DNA from 2 places in the Pontibacillus yanchengensis genome. Region 2 is predicted to be linked to the other one. Evidence: predicted binding sites of a transcription regulator. Region 2 holds the regulator's gene; the other holds the start of a gene.

Region 1 (7,833 bases), on a different contig from region 2:
AGGTGGGAAATCAAATTAGGCAAAAGAACAAAAGAGAAAACGCCCGGTTAGCGACGTATATGCGGCGGCGCACACGAAGTGGGTTGGTTCGATGTTGCTACGTGAGGCGGGCCTGCAGGATGTAGGTCAGTTCGATGTTGCTACACGATGCAGCGATTCTAATCAAACCTTCAACCCAGAACTTCACCTGATCCCGTAGGAGATAAAGGAAACACGAAAACATTCGTGATTCGATGTTAACTTATCGAACGGAGCCGAAAAGCATACTAGTCGAGCGCTGGAGCAGGACGTCGCCTCTATACTTATTAAGTTATACACAAGAAACATTTTTAATGAACTTTTTTATGCTAAGCTAGTGATTATTTCGCTAGCATAAAAAAAGCGCCCTTCATTTTTGAATAGGCGCTTTTTCTTATGGTTTAGTCTTTATTCACTACTTCTCTTACTGATGAACGATCATATGTAAGTTTGGTGCCATCCTGGCCTTCGACTACAAGCGTTCCTTCATCTAGTGCATGAACGGTTCCATGTAAACCGCCAATGGTAATGATTTTATCACCCTTTTGAAGCTCAGATTGCATTTGCTGCACTTTCTTCTGCTTCTTTTGTTGAGGGCGAATAAGTAGGAAATAGAAGATTACAAACATCAATATTAATGGAATAATCGATGCTAAAGTACCTCCACCCATTTCAAATTCCTCCTTTCTTTATTTAAAAGTTCTTCGCATTTGGTTTATTTAAGCCATATTGCTCGAAAAATTCTTCACGAAAATCGCCAAGACGGTCTTCTCGTATGGCTTGTCGCACTTGCTCCATTAATTTTAACAGAAAATACAGGTTATGATAAGTTGTAAGTCTGAAACCAAATGTTTCATTACATTTTACTAAGTGACGAATATACGCTCTTGAGTAATTTCGGCACGTATGACAATCACAATTCTCATCTATTGGTCGGAAGTCACGTGCAAATTTTGCATTGCGTACAACTAGCCTACCTTGAGAAGTCATGCATGTACCATTACGAGCAATTCGGGTTGGTAACACACAGTCAAACATATCGACGCCTCTAATAGACCCATCGATAAGAGCATCTGGTGAACCTACACCCATTAAATAACGGGCTTTGTCGTTCGGAAGCAATGGAGTTGTAAAATCAAGCACATGATTCATAACATCCTTTGGTTCTCCAACAGACAATCCTCCAATAGCATACCCAGGAAAATCCAAAGAAATTAAATCCTTCGCACTTTGCTTACGAAGATCCTCATACTCTCCACCTTGAACAATTCCAAACAAACCTTGATCATGCGGTCGCTGATGTGCTTCTAAGCAGCGCTCAGCCCAGCGACTAGTACGCTCTACAGAACTCTTCATGTACTCATGACTTGCTGGGTATGGTGGACATTCATCAAATGCCATCATGATATCAGCACCGAGTGAGTTTTGTATATGCATAGCTTTCTCCGGTGACAGGAAAAGCTTCTCGCCACTTATATGATTGCGAAAATGGACACCTTCTTCTTTAATATCCCGCATGTCACTTAAACTAAACACCTGGAACCCACCTGAATCGGTAAGAATAGAACCATCCCAATTCATAAACTTGTGAAGCCCCCCTGCTTCTTCCACAATGTCTTCCCCAGGTCGAAGCCACAAGTGGTAGGTGTTGGATAAAATAATATCTGCTCCCATTTGCTTCAACTCTTCTGGAGCCATTGTTTTAACGGTCGCCAATGTACCTACAGGCATAAACATTGGTGTTTCAAAGGAGCCATGTGGTGTATGCACACGTCCTAAACGTGCCCCTGTTTGCTTACAGGTTTTAATTAATTCATATCGTATTGCTGGCATGAACGAAACCCTTTCCTTGTTGAACTTTTATTTAATAAACATTGCATCTCCAAAACTAAAGAAACGATACCGTTGCTCAATAGCCTCATGATAGGCCTTCATTACAAGATCTTTCCCAGCTAATGCACTCACCATCATAATAAGAGTAGACATCGGTAAATGGAAATTCGTAATCAAGCCATCCACTGCACGGAATGTGTATGGAGGATATATGAAAATATCCGTCCATCCGCGAGCCTCAGTAAAATTGCCATAATCCCGAACAATCGTTTCTAAAGTCCGAGTTGAAGTTGTGCCTACCGGAATGATACGACCACCACACTCTCTCACTCGTTTAAGTTGGTCAGCAGTCTGTTGATCCATATCATAAAATTCTGCGTGCATTTCATGTTCTTCCACGTTATCCGCACTTACAGGTCGAAACGTCCCTAATCCAACGTGTAATGTTACATAGGCAATTTCTACCCCTTGTTGTTGTATCTGTTCCAAGAGCTCATTTGTGAAATGAAGTCCTGCTGTTGGTGCTGCGGCAGAACCTTCCTCTTTGGAATACACCGTTTGATATCGTTCTTGGTCTGGAAGTTGTTCCTTAATATAAGGAGGTAATGGCATCTCTCCTAAAGATTCTAGAACTTCTAAGAAAATACCATCATATTGTAGCTTCACAATACGACCACCGTGATCTTTTAATTCGGTACATTCCGCAACCAACTTCCCATCACCAAACGAGATTCTTGTCCCCACTTTCACCTTTTTGGCAGGCTTAACTAAAACTTCCCATTCGTCTCCTTCTTGCTGGTGAAGAAGTAATACTTCTACTTTACCACCAGTATCTTCTTTCACGCCATATAATCTTGCTGGTAGTACACGGGTATTATTTAGAACAAGACAGTCCCCCGACTTAAGGTAAGAAGGCAGATCATAAAAATGCTTATGGTCAATGGTCTCCGTTTCTCTGTCGAGCACAAGCATCCTAGAATGAGTTCTATTTAACAAAGGGGTTTGTGCAATAAGCTCTTCTGGTAAATCAAAATCAAAATCCTTGATGTTCATAACGCTCTCCCCACTCTATTTCAACGAATTTTTCCAATAATATAAAAGATTAATGATAGAACAATGCTGACAATAATCGAGGTAACAATTGGGAAATAGAACGTCACATTCCCTTTTTTAAATGCTATATCACCTGGTAACTTGCCAAACATGGTCCATATCAATCCAATAATAATAAAGATGACCCCAATAATAATGAACAATTTAGGTAAATCGGTCAAGCCCCTGGCACCTCCCGATTAAAATGTTCGTACGTTTTATTGGTAACCAGTCTTCCCCTAGGGGTACGTTGGATAAACCCCATCTGTAAAAGAAATGGCTCATAGACATCTTCAATTGTTTGGGGTTCTTCCCCTATCGTAGCTGCTATCGTATCTAGTCCAACTGGTCCGCCCTTGAAATGATCCATAATACCAGTCAGTAATTTATGGTCAACATGATCAAGTCCCTCTTGATCGACCTGAAGCATCGTTAGTGCATGTTGGGTAGTATCTTTAGAAATAACTGCTTCCCCTTTTACTTGAGCAATATCCCGCACTCGCTTCAACAAACGGTTAGCAATACGAGGCGTCCCTCTTGATCTTCTAGCAATCTCAACAGAGGCTTCTTCACTTATATCTACATGAAAAATATCTGAGGTACGCTCCACTATGGCACACAAATCTTCTGTCGTATAATAATCTAAGCGACTTAATACGCCAAATCGATCACGTAGTGGAGCGGATAGAAGACCAGCACGTGTCGTTGCCCCAACTAAGGTGAAAGGGGGTAAATCCAAACGAATCGAACGTGCTTCGGAACCTGAACCAATCACAATATCTAAACAGAAATCCTCCATTGCTGGATAAAGCACTTCCTCCACCGAACGAGGGAGTCGATGAATTTCATCAATGAATAAAACATCGCCAGCTTCTAATGAAGATAGAATAGCAGCCAAATCTCCTGCTCTTTCAATAGCAGGACCGGCTGTAGTTCGAATCTGACCACCCATCTCATTGGCTATAATAGTAGCAAGCGTTGTCTTACCTAATCCTGGAGGACCATATAAGAGGACGTGATCAAGTGGTTCATTTCGCATTTTGGCTGCTTCTATAAATATCTTTAAATTTTCTTTTGTCTTTCCTTGTCCTATATATTGGGCAAGCGTTTGAGGTCTAAGGCTATATTCAACCGATTCTTCATCAGGTTGCACATCACCACTTACCATGCGATCGTCCATCGTACACCTCCTCCTTTATTACTTTTGCATCATAAGAGATAATCCTTTTCTAACAAGATCATCTGTACTTGTAGTAGTTTCTTCCTGTAGTCTTGGTCGAATGGATTTTAATTCTTTCTCGGAGTATCCTAATGCTTTCATAGCTTCAATGGCTTCTTCGAGGTGTTTGGACTGCTCTTCTTTCGTTTCACCTTCAAAGAAAATCGTGCCCTCTTCTTGCTCAACAGGTAACCATTCAGTCAATTTACCTTTCAAATCTAGTATCATTTGACGAGCTGTTTTCTTACCTACACCAGGGAATTTCGTAAGGAAGGTATCATCTTCCCGCTCAATCGCCGATACAACTTCCCCAACAGACGTGGAGGCAAGTATCGCTAAAGCCCCTTTTGGCCCTATTCCTGACACATTCAACAACTTCGCAAATAAGGATTTTTCTTCAGGGGTTTTAAACCCATAAAGCATTTGCGTATCCTCTCTCACATAATGATATGTATAAATTCGAATCTCTTTATTTTTGTTAGATTGATAAGCAAATGGATTTGCACAACAAATATCATACCCTACACCACTTGCTTCGACAATAACACTTTCAGCATCAATTGATGTTAATACACCTTGTATATAAGCAATCATTTCCGTAACTCCCTTACTCGTACTTTACCTCTTTTTATTTTAACACAAGATGGCTCTGTACTCGAAGAATGTTTCGGACGTATGTTCGCCTATAAGATTTTCATAACACATATAATTTTTTGAAAATAATGGTTGACTGACTGGTCATTAAAATCTACTATAGAAGTTAGATAAGTCTGAAAGGTAATGAGGTGCCTCCGTACATGAAAACCATCGACCGCATCATCAAATACTTAAAATCCCTAGGTGTAAACGCAGAAAAAGTAACGAAACAACCTAAAAGCACAAGGTAAATGGAAACATGAAGAATTAGAAATGTTGCATTCTAACGCCTAAACCCTAAAAAACCTTCCTATGTTAGGAAGGTTTTTTGGATATTCAATATTTTGGGACTGCATATTGTTTATATGTCTTCAGCAAACTAAAGTATTGATCCTTGGTATGAATCTTAATCCCCTTCTTCAATTTCTCCGTTTGATGACTCTCTAACTTTTCCGTATTTATATAGAAGAAAGATTGTATAGCCTTTTGATGATTTGGCGTGCCTTCAAAAATAGTTAATTCTCCTTTTTGATTAATGCCAAAGTATCCATCATGCTTCATTTCTGGAGATAATTCATCTACTTCTTTTTGAAATACAACCTTTCCTTCTAGTTGTTCTACAAGGTTCCATCCATCATACGTTGCCCAGAAATCCTCCAAGGACCATATTGTTTCTGTAAATGTTTCTTCACTAACCTGTCCATCAACATAAGTTCGACGCAAAACAACTTCCAATTCCAGTGGATCTTGCTCCCAAGACTTTTTTTCTTCACTCTTGTTCTGACTGGTAGCGTCACCGTCAGAAGCTTCCCCATTATAAATGGATATACTTCCAGCCACCAACACGACAAACAAGGTTAGGAATAGCATACGAAACGTTTTCATATTTGCCCCCTCCTATCTAAGGATTCCTTCTCAATAGCTACCAAGACGTTCTGCGACTCATTGAACCTCTTCTGCAATCTAATAAAAAAACTTCTAATCTCAGTATGTCCTGAAATTAGAAGTTTCATCCCTCTGATAGAGGTAGACTTATTATTTTTGATTATGATAAACCTCTTGCACGTCTTCAAGATCCTCAAGCATATCAATCAGTTTTTCGATTTGCTCTGCTTCTTCTCCCTCAACATGAGAATAGGTTTGTGGGAAAAATGTTACCTCTGCATTTTCTAATGTGTAACCTTGTGATTCCAATGCAGTACGTACATCCTGAAACGACTCAGGGTCAGTATAAATCTCGAATGACTCTTCATACGTTTCCATTTCATCTGCACCTGCTTCAATAACCTCGAGCATAAGTTCTTCTTCATTAATATTATGTTCATTTCGATTAACTACAATATATCCTTTGCGGTCAAACATAAAGGATACACAACCGTTTTCCCCAAGATTACCGTTATGTTTGTTAAAGGCGTGACGCACCTCAGAAGCTGTACGATTACGGTTATCTGTGAGTACCTCAACCATCACAGCAACTCCAGCTGGTCCATAGCCTTCATACGTTGTTTCCTCATAATTTGCACCGTCAAGATTTCCAGTCGCTTTATTTATTGCACGATCAATATTTTCATTTGGTACGTTATTTGCTTTTGCTTTATCGATTGCTTGGCGAAGAGCAGGGTTTGTTTCAGGATCCCCTCCACCTTCTTTCGCGGCTACATAGAGGTCCTTTGCAAGTTTCATGAAGATTTTCCCGCGTTTTTTATCTTGCGCACCTTTACGATGCTTTATATTGGCCCATTTCGAATGACCTGCCATGGGACATACTCCTCTCTCCTAATTCCATAATTCGAAATCCTTATATAATATAACACAATCCCCTCCAATACAAAAGCTTCACGGTACTTTGACAGTCTGTATAGCGGATGGTTTTTACACTAAAGAAATTATTTCAACTTATTACCTTTTGCACCATCATTATCTTGAAGACTTGGATTCAAGATGATTTGGGTAAAAGAAATGCTTACGTTGAACCAAATCACGCAAAGATGGACCAGAAAATTGGGGGGGGATCCTATTTTTCAAAAGTCGCTCCTATATCTGAAATCTCGCCCCTATATTTCAAAAGTAGCTCCAGTTTTTTGATTCTCGCTCCGAAAGCAGTAAAAGTCGCTCCAGAACGTGTGACAACGCCGAAAGACCCTACATCGTGTAGGGCCGCAGGAAAGTAAGTGATTTCCAGGCTCAACTTTTCTCTGAAATCATGTAACGGAAACTTTTCTCTCTTCAAAACTATCTCGATTTCAAGTCTTCAATATACCTCATATGGAGTAAAAACAATGCCCCATTTACCTCATTGGTTAACACAAAAAAACAGGAGCGCTACTTAAGCACTCCTCATCGATACGTTTGCTCTCTAAATTGATCTACGCCATTTGGCATCTCTTCGTCTTGATGCAATCGACTTTTTAAATCCTTCATGCGATCCCAATAGCGTTCATCTGTGTACACCACGATTTCTTTACCATTCGTTTCAGGCATTTCTTTCAATATTTCCCTTACCTTTTCGGCAACATTTACTCGTGTATAGGTTGTTCGGTCCGGTTCTTCTATAGCTACAACTACCTTTTCATTAGTTACAACTACTTGCGCGGTTTTCACATATCTAGACTCACTTAACCTTTTACCAATTTCTCTTGATTGCTTATCGTATTCCTTATTATTGGTAGACATTGCATCAGGATCACTAATTGGCGTGTTCTTTTTAGGGTATTCATTTTGAGGCACAGATCGATCAATGTACTCTTGATGCTTTTCACTAGGCTGATCTTTCCCATCATTGTCAATCGCTTCTTTGTTCATGCGATCTCTATCGATGGAGAGAGATTCAGGTTCTAGCTCAGGTTCAATAATGGATTCAGATTCCTCTTGCCCTGCACAACCTACTAATATCCCAGTGACTATCAAAGATAACAACACCATTTTGTTTATCATATTAAAAACCTCTCTTTCCTTCTTAGCATGGATGAGAGAGGTTTCGAATAACCGAGTTACTTTTAGGTAATTTTTTCTTTCGCTTAAAACTTAGGAGGCGC
Region 2 (7,833 bases):
TTTCTTTAGCTTTTTGAAGAGCCTGACGAATGGTTGCAATATCTGTGCCATCTTCTACACGAAGGACTTGCCATCCATATGCTTCAAATTTTTTCTCTACATCTTCTGAGAATGAACGGTGAAGATCGCCATCAAGTGAAATATCATTAGAATCGTATAGAACGACTAGTTTTCCTAATCCTAGGTGGCCAGCTAGAGAAGCTGCTTCTTGAGAGACACCTTCCATTAAATCACCATCGCCGCAAATTGCGTACGTATAATGATCAACGATTGGATAGTTTTCTTTGTTGTATTTAGCTGCTAAATGCGTTTCAGCCATAGCCATTCCAACAGACATAGCGATTCCCTGACCAAGTGGTCCTGTTGTAGCTTCCACTCCGTCTGTGTGTTTAAACTCAGGATGACCTGGAGTTTTAGATCCCCATTGACGGAATTCTTTTAAGTCATCCATCGTAACGTTATACCCTGATAAATGTAGTAGGCTATATAGCAACATGGACCCGTGTCCTGCTGATAATACAAAGCGATCACGGTTAAACCATGATGAGTGCTTAGGATTGTGTTGCATGAACTCTGTCCAAAGCGTGTACGCCATTGGAGCTGCCCCCATAGGCATTCCTGGGTGTCCTGATCCTGCTTTTTCTACCGCATCAATGGATAATGTGCGGATGGTGTTAATTGATTGTTGTTCGATTTGTTCTGACATGAAACTACCCCTTTCGTACTTCGCGTGTACATACTATGTAACAATTTAATCCTATAATGAAATCTGTTAAGTGACAACCGTTCTATCAAAAGAAAATAGAAATTCCCTCATTTGTCACATATATTAGGATGTTACTAGTTCTAATCTTTATGCCTTTTATTATTAAAATCGTGTAATTTCACACTAATCAGTTATCCAAGTAAAAAAATAAATGAAAAAACCCCGTTACATAGACGTAACAGGATTTTCAGAATTAATGCTTTTTATTACGTTCTTTTTCTTCTTTAAGTTTATTAGGTGTTACGTCATTCCCTTCAGGGTCAACAACTTTCACCGATTTCAGATGGTTCTTAAAGGATTTACGAACATTCTTCAAATATTCCTGACGTAATTCTTGTTGTTCGTCTTGTTCTTCTTTTGTTAATCCTTCATTTTTGGATTTATTGGCTAACTCATTAATACGATTAATTTTTTCTTGAGAAAGCATATATATCTTCTCCTTTTCTTAAGATGAAACAAAGGTAGCGTTCATTTAATTAACGTTTACACGAGTTATATAAAGGAAAATCTATAACAATATTTCATCATTTACATTTCCAATGAAAAAAGGCAAGTCCCACGAAGAGTGCTTGCCTTACTTGCTAATTATAGTAACGTTTTTATTTATTTTTTTCAAGTGATTGAAACTCTTGATATCTTCTATGTACTGTTGCTTTAGAGACATTATATCCCATACCTCTTAATGTAGCAGCAATCTCAGAAAAGGTTAAATCATTTTTACGCAACCTTGCTACTTCTTCAACTGGAAAATCTTTTCTATCTCTTCCCTGAGCCATTTCCTGATTAGATAGATTATCTGCAGGATTAAAACCGCTCTCTATCGCCTTTTTCATACCTCGTTTTATTTTTAGGTTATGAATTTTTCTTTGATATTCTTCAACGACACCAACGATTTGTAAAACCATGGAATCTGATTCCGATAATTGCAGGTATCCATTATGTGTAACTGTATAAATAGGGATATTTAACTTATTCAATTGATGAAAAAGAGCGATTTTTGTATTCCCTCTACCTAATCTTGTTTCATCTTGAATTAATAATACATCCGCTTCTCCACTTGTTACCATTTCTAATAGTTCAAATATACCTTCCCGCTCTACGTCATATCCACTAGCTTGTTCCTCTATTATTTTAGAAACTTCAAAGTTGTGAGTTTGTGCAAGTTCTTCTAATTCTAATCGTTGTCTTTTTAAGGAGGATACTTGCGTTTCTTTTTCGGTGCTTACGCGACAATAGATAATAGCTTTCATAGTTTCTCCTAACCTTTCACATTGGTACTTACGAGCACTCTATTTAACTCGTCACCATAGCATAATACATAAATCCTAAGCTGGCTACAAATAATAATATATACGCTACGTCAAGTTTTGATAGATTTTGAAACATGATGATCGCCTCCATAGAATAAGAACTTTTGTTCGCTTTCTTCTAAAATCTATTATATACGAACATTCGTTCTTGTCAACAGATTTTACGAACGAATGTTTGTATATCCTTACCAAGCATGGTATAATGTCGGTAATAAAACAATATGTACGAGGTGTAATTAATATGACAAAACTATCAAAAAGGCAGGAAGCAATACTAGATTTCATTAAAGACCGTGTTCTCGAAAAAGGTTATCCACCATCCGTAAGAGAAATTGGCGAAGCTGTTGGACTAGCTTCTAGTTCTACCGTCCATGGACATCTTGCTAGATTAGAGAAGAAAGGCTATATTAGACGCGATCCAACAAAACCAAGAGCAATTGAAGTCCTAGAATTGGAAGAAGGTACTGGGACGCATATCCCTAAAGGAGAGGCAACTTACGCTCCTGTCATCGGTAAAGTAACCGCTGGGATGCCAATTACAGCTATTGAAAATATTGAAGAATATGTACCTCTTCCTGACACACTTGCAGCAGCAGATGATGAAATCTTTGTTCTCGTTGTCCAAGGGGAAAGTATGATTGAAGCAGGAATCCTTGATGGAGATATGGTCATTGTTCGTAAACAGCAAACCGCCCAAAACGGGGACATTGTAGTTGCAATGACGGAGGATGAAGAAGCAACTGTAAAACGTTTCTTCAAAGAATCTAACTATATACGCTTACAACCAGAAAACGCTACAATGGATCCCATTATCGTTCAAAACATAAGTATATTAGGTCGAGTAGTTGGATTATATCGTCATATCCATTAACATAAAGCTGAAGCTTGATTAATATCAAAAATCCACAAACAAATAAGAAGAGCTGACCAAAAATAGGTCAGCCCTTCTTTTATGATTCAATTTGATGAACTTTTTCTCACTCTTATTTATTTTCTTTCTCCTGCAATAGATCTCGCAGATTGTAGGCAATGAAATAATGCGTATTTCTCGTAAAATAACGTTGTGCTCTATGAACAAATAAGAAGAGTGTTCCAAGAATAATGAGTAAGCCTACGCCTAAAAATAATATGTTCTCAAAAAAGATAAAATATCCTGTTATTAAAAGACATATAATTAAACTTGCTCGAAGAACACCTAATTCCTGTGTCCTCGTCAACAAGTGTTGATATCGAGCTGACAGATATTCCATTTTATGTGGAGAAGAGATATTAGCTAATGATTTCTGCCACAAATATTCAAAATAAAAATACTGTCGTTCCGGTTTTGATTCCTCCTCATAAGAGAGACCGGCATTCTCTAATACTTGCTTAATCTCATGAGAAACTTCCAATGGTCCTCTTCCGAATAACCATTCCATTGCAAAATACGCTTGATGTAAAAGGTAACCCACGATGACGCCAAATGAAATAGCTGTTAGTAAAGCCACTATAATCTCGACTGGTGGTAGATTGTCCGAAAAAAAGACTCTTTTTGAAAATGCATCCAATAAAATATAGTAAAGAATGATCAACCAACCTGGTATTCCCCATCTGATTATATATTTGCTTTCTACATTCATAACTCCCCTCCTAATACGACCTATTATTACTTTCCATATGATTAAATAATATCCTTTTTATTTACGACAAAATGGTCCCTTATGCCTTTCTTTTGGCTACATTTAACGTCTTCTCATACTAATGATTTATAGAGTGTTTTAACCTAGCCTTTTCCTATATAGATTTAGTAGGTATCAGGTCAATCAGAGTACCGCCCATAACAAAACCCTTGAAGCTATGCTTCAAGGGTTTTGTTCATTAATATGTGCTTAGATACTGTTCGCGCTCCCATGGATGGACTTGCGTACGGAACATATCCCATTCGATTTCTTTTGATTCGATGAAGTGCTCATATAGGTGTTCGCCTAGAGCTTCCACCATTTTCTCGTCTTTTTTCAATAATTCAAGTGCATCTGCTAATGTAGCAGGTAGATCTTGAACGCCGTGCTTCACACGTTCTTCTTTATCCATAACATAGATATTACGATCAACTGGTGTTGGGGCTTGTAGTTTGTTCTCGACGCCGTCAAGACCTGATGAAAGTAGAACTGCCATTGCTAAGTATGGGTTTGCTGAGGGATCCACAGAACGCACTTCTATACGAGTACTCATACCACGAGAAGCTGGAATACGAATTAATGGACTTCGGTTTTGACCGGACCATGCAACATAACAAGGTGCTTCGTAACCAGGAACAAGACGTTTATATGAATTAACTGTAGGGTTTGTTACAGCAGTAAAATTCGTTGCGTGCTTCACAACACCTGCGATAAATTGATAAGCTGTTTGACTTAACTGTTGATCACCCTTTTCATCAAAGAATGCGTTCGCACCATCTTTGAATAGGGACATATTCACATGCATACCAGAACCGTTTACTCCAAATAATGGTTTAGGCATAAATGTTGCGTGCAATCCATGCTTCCGTGCAATTGTTTTAACAACAAGTTTAAATGTTTGAATATCATCACAGTGTTTAATGGCATCAGCATATTTGAAATCAATCTCGTGCTGACCTGGTGCTACTTCGTGGTGAGAAGCTTCAATTTCAAAACCCATCTCTTCTAATTCCAATACGATATCACGTCGACAATTTTCACCTAAATCTGTTGGAGCAAGGTCGAAATATCCACCTCTGTCATTAAGCTCCATAGAGGGTTCTCCCTTTTCATCTAATTTAAATAGGAAGAATTCTGGCTCCGTACCTAAGTTAAACGCAGAGAATCCTAGTTCTTCCATTTTCTTAAGATTACGTTTTAGGTTATAACGTGGGCACCCTTCAAATGGTGTACCATCTGGATTGCAGATGTCACAAATAAAACGAGCTACTTTCCCTTTTTCAGAAGTCCATGGGAACACTACAAATGTGTCAAGGTCTGGGTGTAGTAGCATATCGGATTCTTCAATACGAACAAATCCTTCGATGGAAGACCCGTCAAACATCATTTGATTATCTAATGCCTTGTCTAATTGACTAACTGGAATTTCTACATTTTTGATAGTTCCAAGAAGATCTGTGAATTGTAGACGGATAAATTTTACGTTTTCTTCTTCAATTTTTTTCCAAATTTGTTCTCTCGTAAATTTCGAAGCCATATTTTCGTATTCCTCCTGTAATGTAGTAATAAATGCGTTTATTTAATGGAAGAATCGTGATAATTCTCCCTGACGCAACGAAGACTTGCCAAATCGGTTGCCTTGGAACAATTCGTTCTTAAGCATTTTTCGCAATTCTTTTTCGGATAATTCTCCTTGAGCTTCTTGAATATCACCTTCAGTATACGTTACTTCCGGCGTTTCTGGTTCCTGAATGGTTAAGACTTGCTTAATTCCAGCAAGGTTAATGCCTTTTTCAATTAAAGATTTTATTTCAAGCAAGCGTTCTACATCATTAAATGAAAATAAACGACGGTTACCTTCCGTTCTAGCTGGGTTAATCAATTGATGCTCTTCGTAATATCTAATTTGCCTGGCTGACAGTTCTGTAAGCGATTTTACAATTCCAATCGAAAATAGCGGCATTGTTCTACGCATTTCATCTTTCATAAGAATCTGCCCTCCTTTACTAGTCGTTTACATAATTTTATTGTATGCAATGTTTCAACTTCTGTCAATGAATGTTAGGTTTTTTTACACAAGAAATGTTTTTGATCATTTCACATCACGAATAAATGCATAAGCTTTACATGTTTTTTCACTAAAATTACTATGATGAAAGGTAGATAACCTTACAAAGAATAGTATTCTATGTGAGATTATCTTGCCTAGACTTGAATTAATCTCTTATCAAAAGTTTGTTTACTGCAGCTTTAATGGCTATCTTGACATGTGCGTATGTTAAGCCACCTTGTACGAAAGCCATATACGGTGGCCTTATAGGTCCATCTGCTGTAAGTTCTAGACTCGCCCCTTGTATGAAGGTACCTGCTGCCATAATGACATCATTTTCATACCCTGGCATTTCACTCGGATAAGGTCTCACGTGTGAGTTGATAGGAGAGGCATGCTGGATTTCCTGACAAAATGCAATCATTTCCTCAGATGTATGGAAGGTAACAGATTGGATCAAATCAGTACGATGATCATTATAGGCAGGGGAAGTAGTATATCCAAGCTTCTCTAGAAATCTAGATGTAAACACAGCTCCTTTCATCGCTTCTCCAACAACATTCGGAGCTAAAAATATACCTTGGAACATCTCTTGTAAACTATGTAAACTTGCTCCAGTTTCCTTACCTAATCCAGGAGCAGTGAGACGGTTAGCGCAATGTTCAATTAAATGGGAATGGCCTACAATATAGCCACCTGTTCTAACGATTCCTCCACCTGGATTTTTAATAAGCGAACCTGCAATAATATCTGCACCGACATGAATAGGTTCTTTCTCTTCTGCAAATTCTCCATAACAGTTATCTACAAATACAATAATGGATGAGTCTATCTCTTTTACAAATCGTATCATCTCTTCTATTTCGTCGATTGAAAAGGAAGGCCTGTCCGCATACCCTTTTGAACGTTGAATACCGATTACCTTTGTCCGACCTGTTATGGCATTCTGTACACCTTGAAAATCCACCTCTCCATCATTGATTAAATCAATATGATTATAGCCAATATGGAAATCCTTTAACGACCCATTGTTATGACCACGAACTCCCACAATTTCTTCAAGAGTATCATAAGGTCTTCCTGTTATATAAAGTAATTCATCATTAGGTCTTAATAAACCGAATAATGTAATCGTAATGGCGTGGGTTCCTGAAACAATTTGTGGACGAACAAGAGCATCTTCGCCTCCGAATATACTTGCATAGACTTCTTCCAACTTATCCCTTCCAAAATCATCATAGCCATAGCCAGTAGTCGGATTAAAATGCCCATCACTTACTTGATGGGTTTGAAAAGCTTCAAGCACGCGCTTTTGATTCTTCTCGACAAGCTGGTCAATTTGTTGTTGCACAGCTTGAACATCTTGTTCAGTTTGATGAACAATTTTATCAATCTTTTGTGTGTTCATGTTGCTGTTTCCCCTTTAATGTCTCTTTTGTATTTGATGATACAGTGGATGGTCCGGATGGATAAACCCTTTAACAAAGTAAAGTTCATCCTCTTCTATGAAATCTCTTTCTCTAACAATTGCATGTTTACTTAACCTGTATAGTAATTTGCCATCAGTCGCAGGCACGTACGTTTGAAATGGTACCCACTCTTTAAGTAAACCCTCTTCCAATTTGTCAAACAACCGCTTGATATCAATTGGATCATAAGCGCTAATTGTCACAGCAGGTAACGTAACAGGAATGAAAGAATCCCGCAAAAGATCTTTTTTATTATAAACTGTAAGCATAGGTAGATGATCAGCATTTAGTTCTTTCAAGTGTTTTTGTACCGTTTCCTCATGCTGTATATGATCAGGATGAGATGCATCTACCACATGCACAATAAAATCAGCCTCTGTTACTTCTTCAAGGGTAGATCTGAACGCTGCAATGAGGGTTGTTGGTAAATCTTGAATAAACCCTACTGTATCAGACAATAGTGCTTGGAATCCACTTGGTAACTGTACTTGCCGAGTTAACGGGTCAAGCGTTGCGAATAATTGGTTTTCTTCAAAAGATTGGTTATTTGTAATGCGATTGAAAAGGGTAGATTTCCCCG

The links. The regulator LexA, encoded in region 2, represses DNA repair genes until DNA is damaged. The targets are predictions, from matches to a motif close to CGAACATATGTTCG.
Region 1: ruvA (Holliday junction branch migration protein RuvA) is a predicted target of LexA. The motif match lies at 4,831-4,844, and genes of this name have one in related genera.

Annotation. Positions count from the first base shown of each region.
Region 1 is NZ_WMEU01000002.1:259,921-267,753, reverse strand. It holds gene GLW08_RS08490 (TIGR04086 family membrane protein) at 1-19, shown strand, start outside; gene yajC (preprotein translocase subunit YajC) at 420-689, opposite strand; gene tgt (tRNA guanosine(34) transglycosylase Tgt) at 712-1,851, opposite strand; gene queA (tRNA preQ1(34) S-adenosylmethionine ribosyltransferase-isomerase QueA) at 1,879-2,904, opposite strand; gene GLW08_RS08470 (DUF2905 domain-containing protein) at 2,925-3,125, opposite strand; gene ruvB (Holliday junction branch migration DNA helicase RuvB) at 3,122-4,123, opposite strand; gene ruvA (Holliday junction branch migration protein RuvA) at 4,142-4,756, opposite strand; gene GLW08_RS08455 (BofC C-terminal domain-containing protein) at 5,135-5,683, opposite strand; gene GLW08_RS08450 (YebC/PmpR family DNA-binding transcriptional regulator) at 5,834-6,556, opposite strand; gene GLW08_RS08445 (YhcN/YlaJ family sporulation lipoprotein) at 7,136-7,732, opposite strand; gene nadE (NAD(+) synthase) at 7,816-7,833, opposite strand, start outside.
Region 2 is NZ_WMEU01000001.1:209,941-217,773, forward strand. It holds gene tkt (transketolase) at 1-706, opposite strand, end outside; gene GLW08_RS01015 (DUF896 domain-containing protein) at 960-1,193, opposite strand; gene GLW08_RS01020 (YneB family resolvase-like protein) at 1,366-2,016, opposite strand; gene lexA (transcriptional repressor LexA) at 2,318-2,947, shown strand; gene GLW08_RS01030 (hypothetical protein) at 3,060-3,695, opposite strand; gene glnA (type I glutamate--ammonia ligase) at 3,934-5,271, opposite strand; gene GLW08_RS01040 (MerR family transcriptional regulator) at 5,314-5,721, opposite strand; gene GLW08_RS01045 (aminotransferase class I/II-fold pyridoxal phosphate-dependent enzyme) at 5,951-7,192, opposite strand; gene hflX (GTPase HflX) at 7,208-7,833, opposite strand, start outside.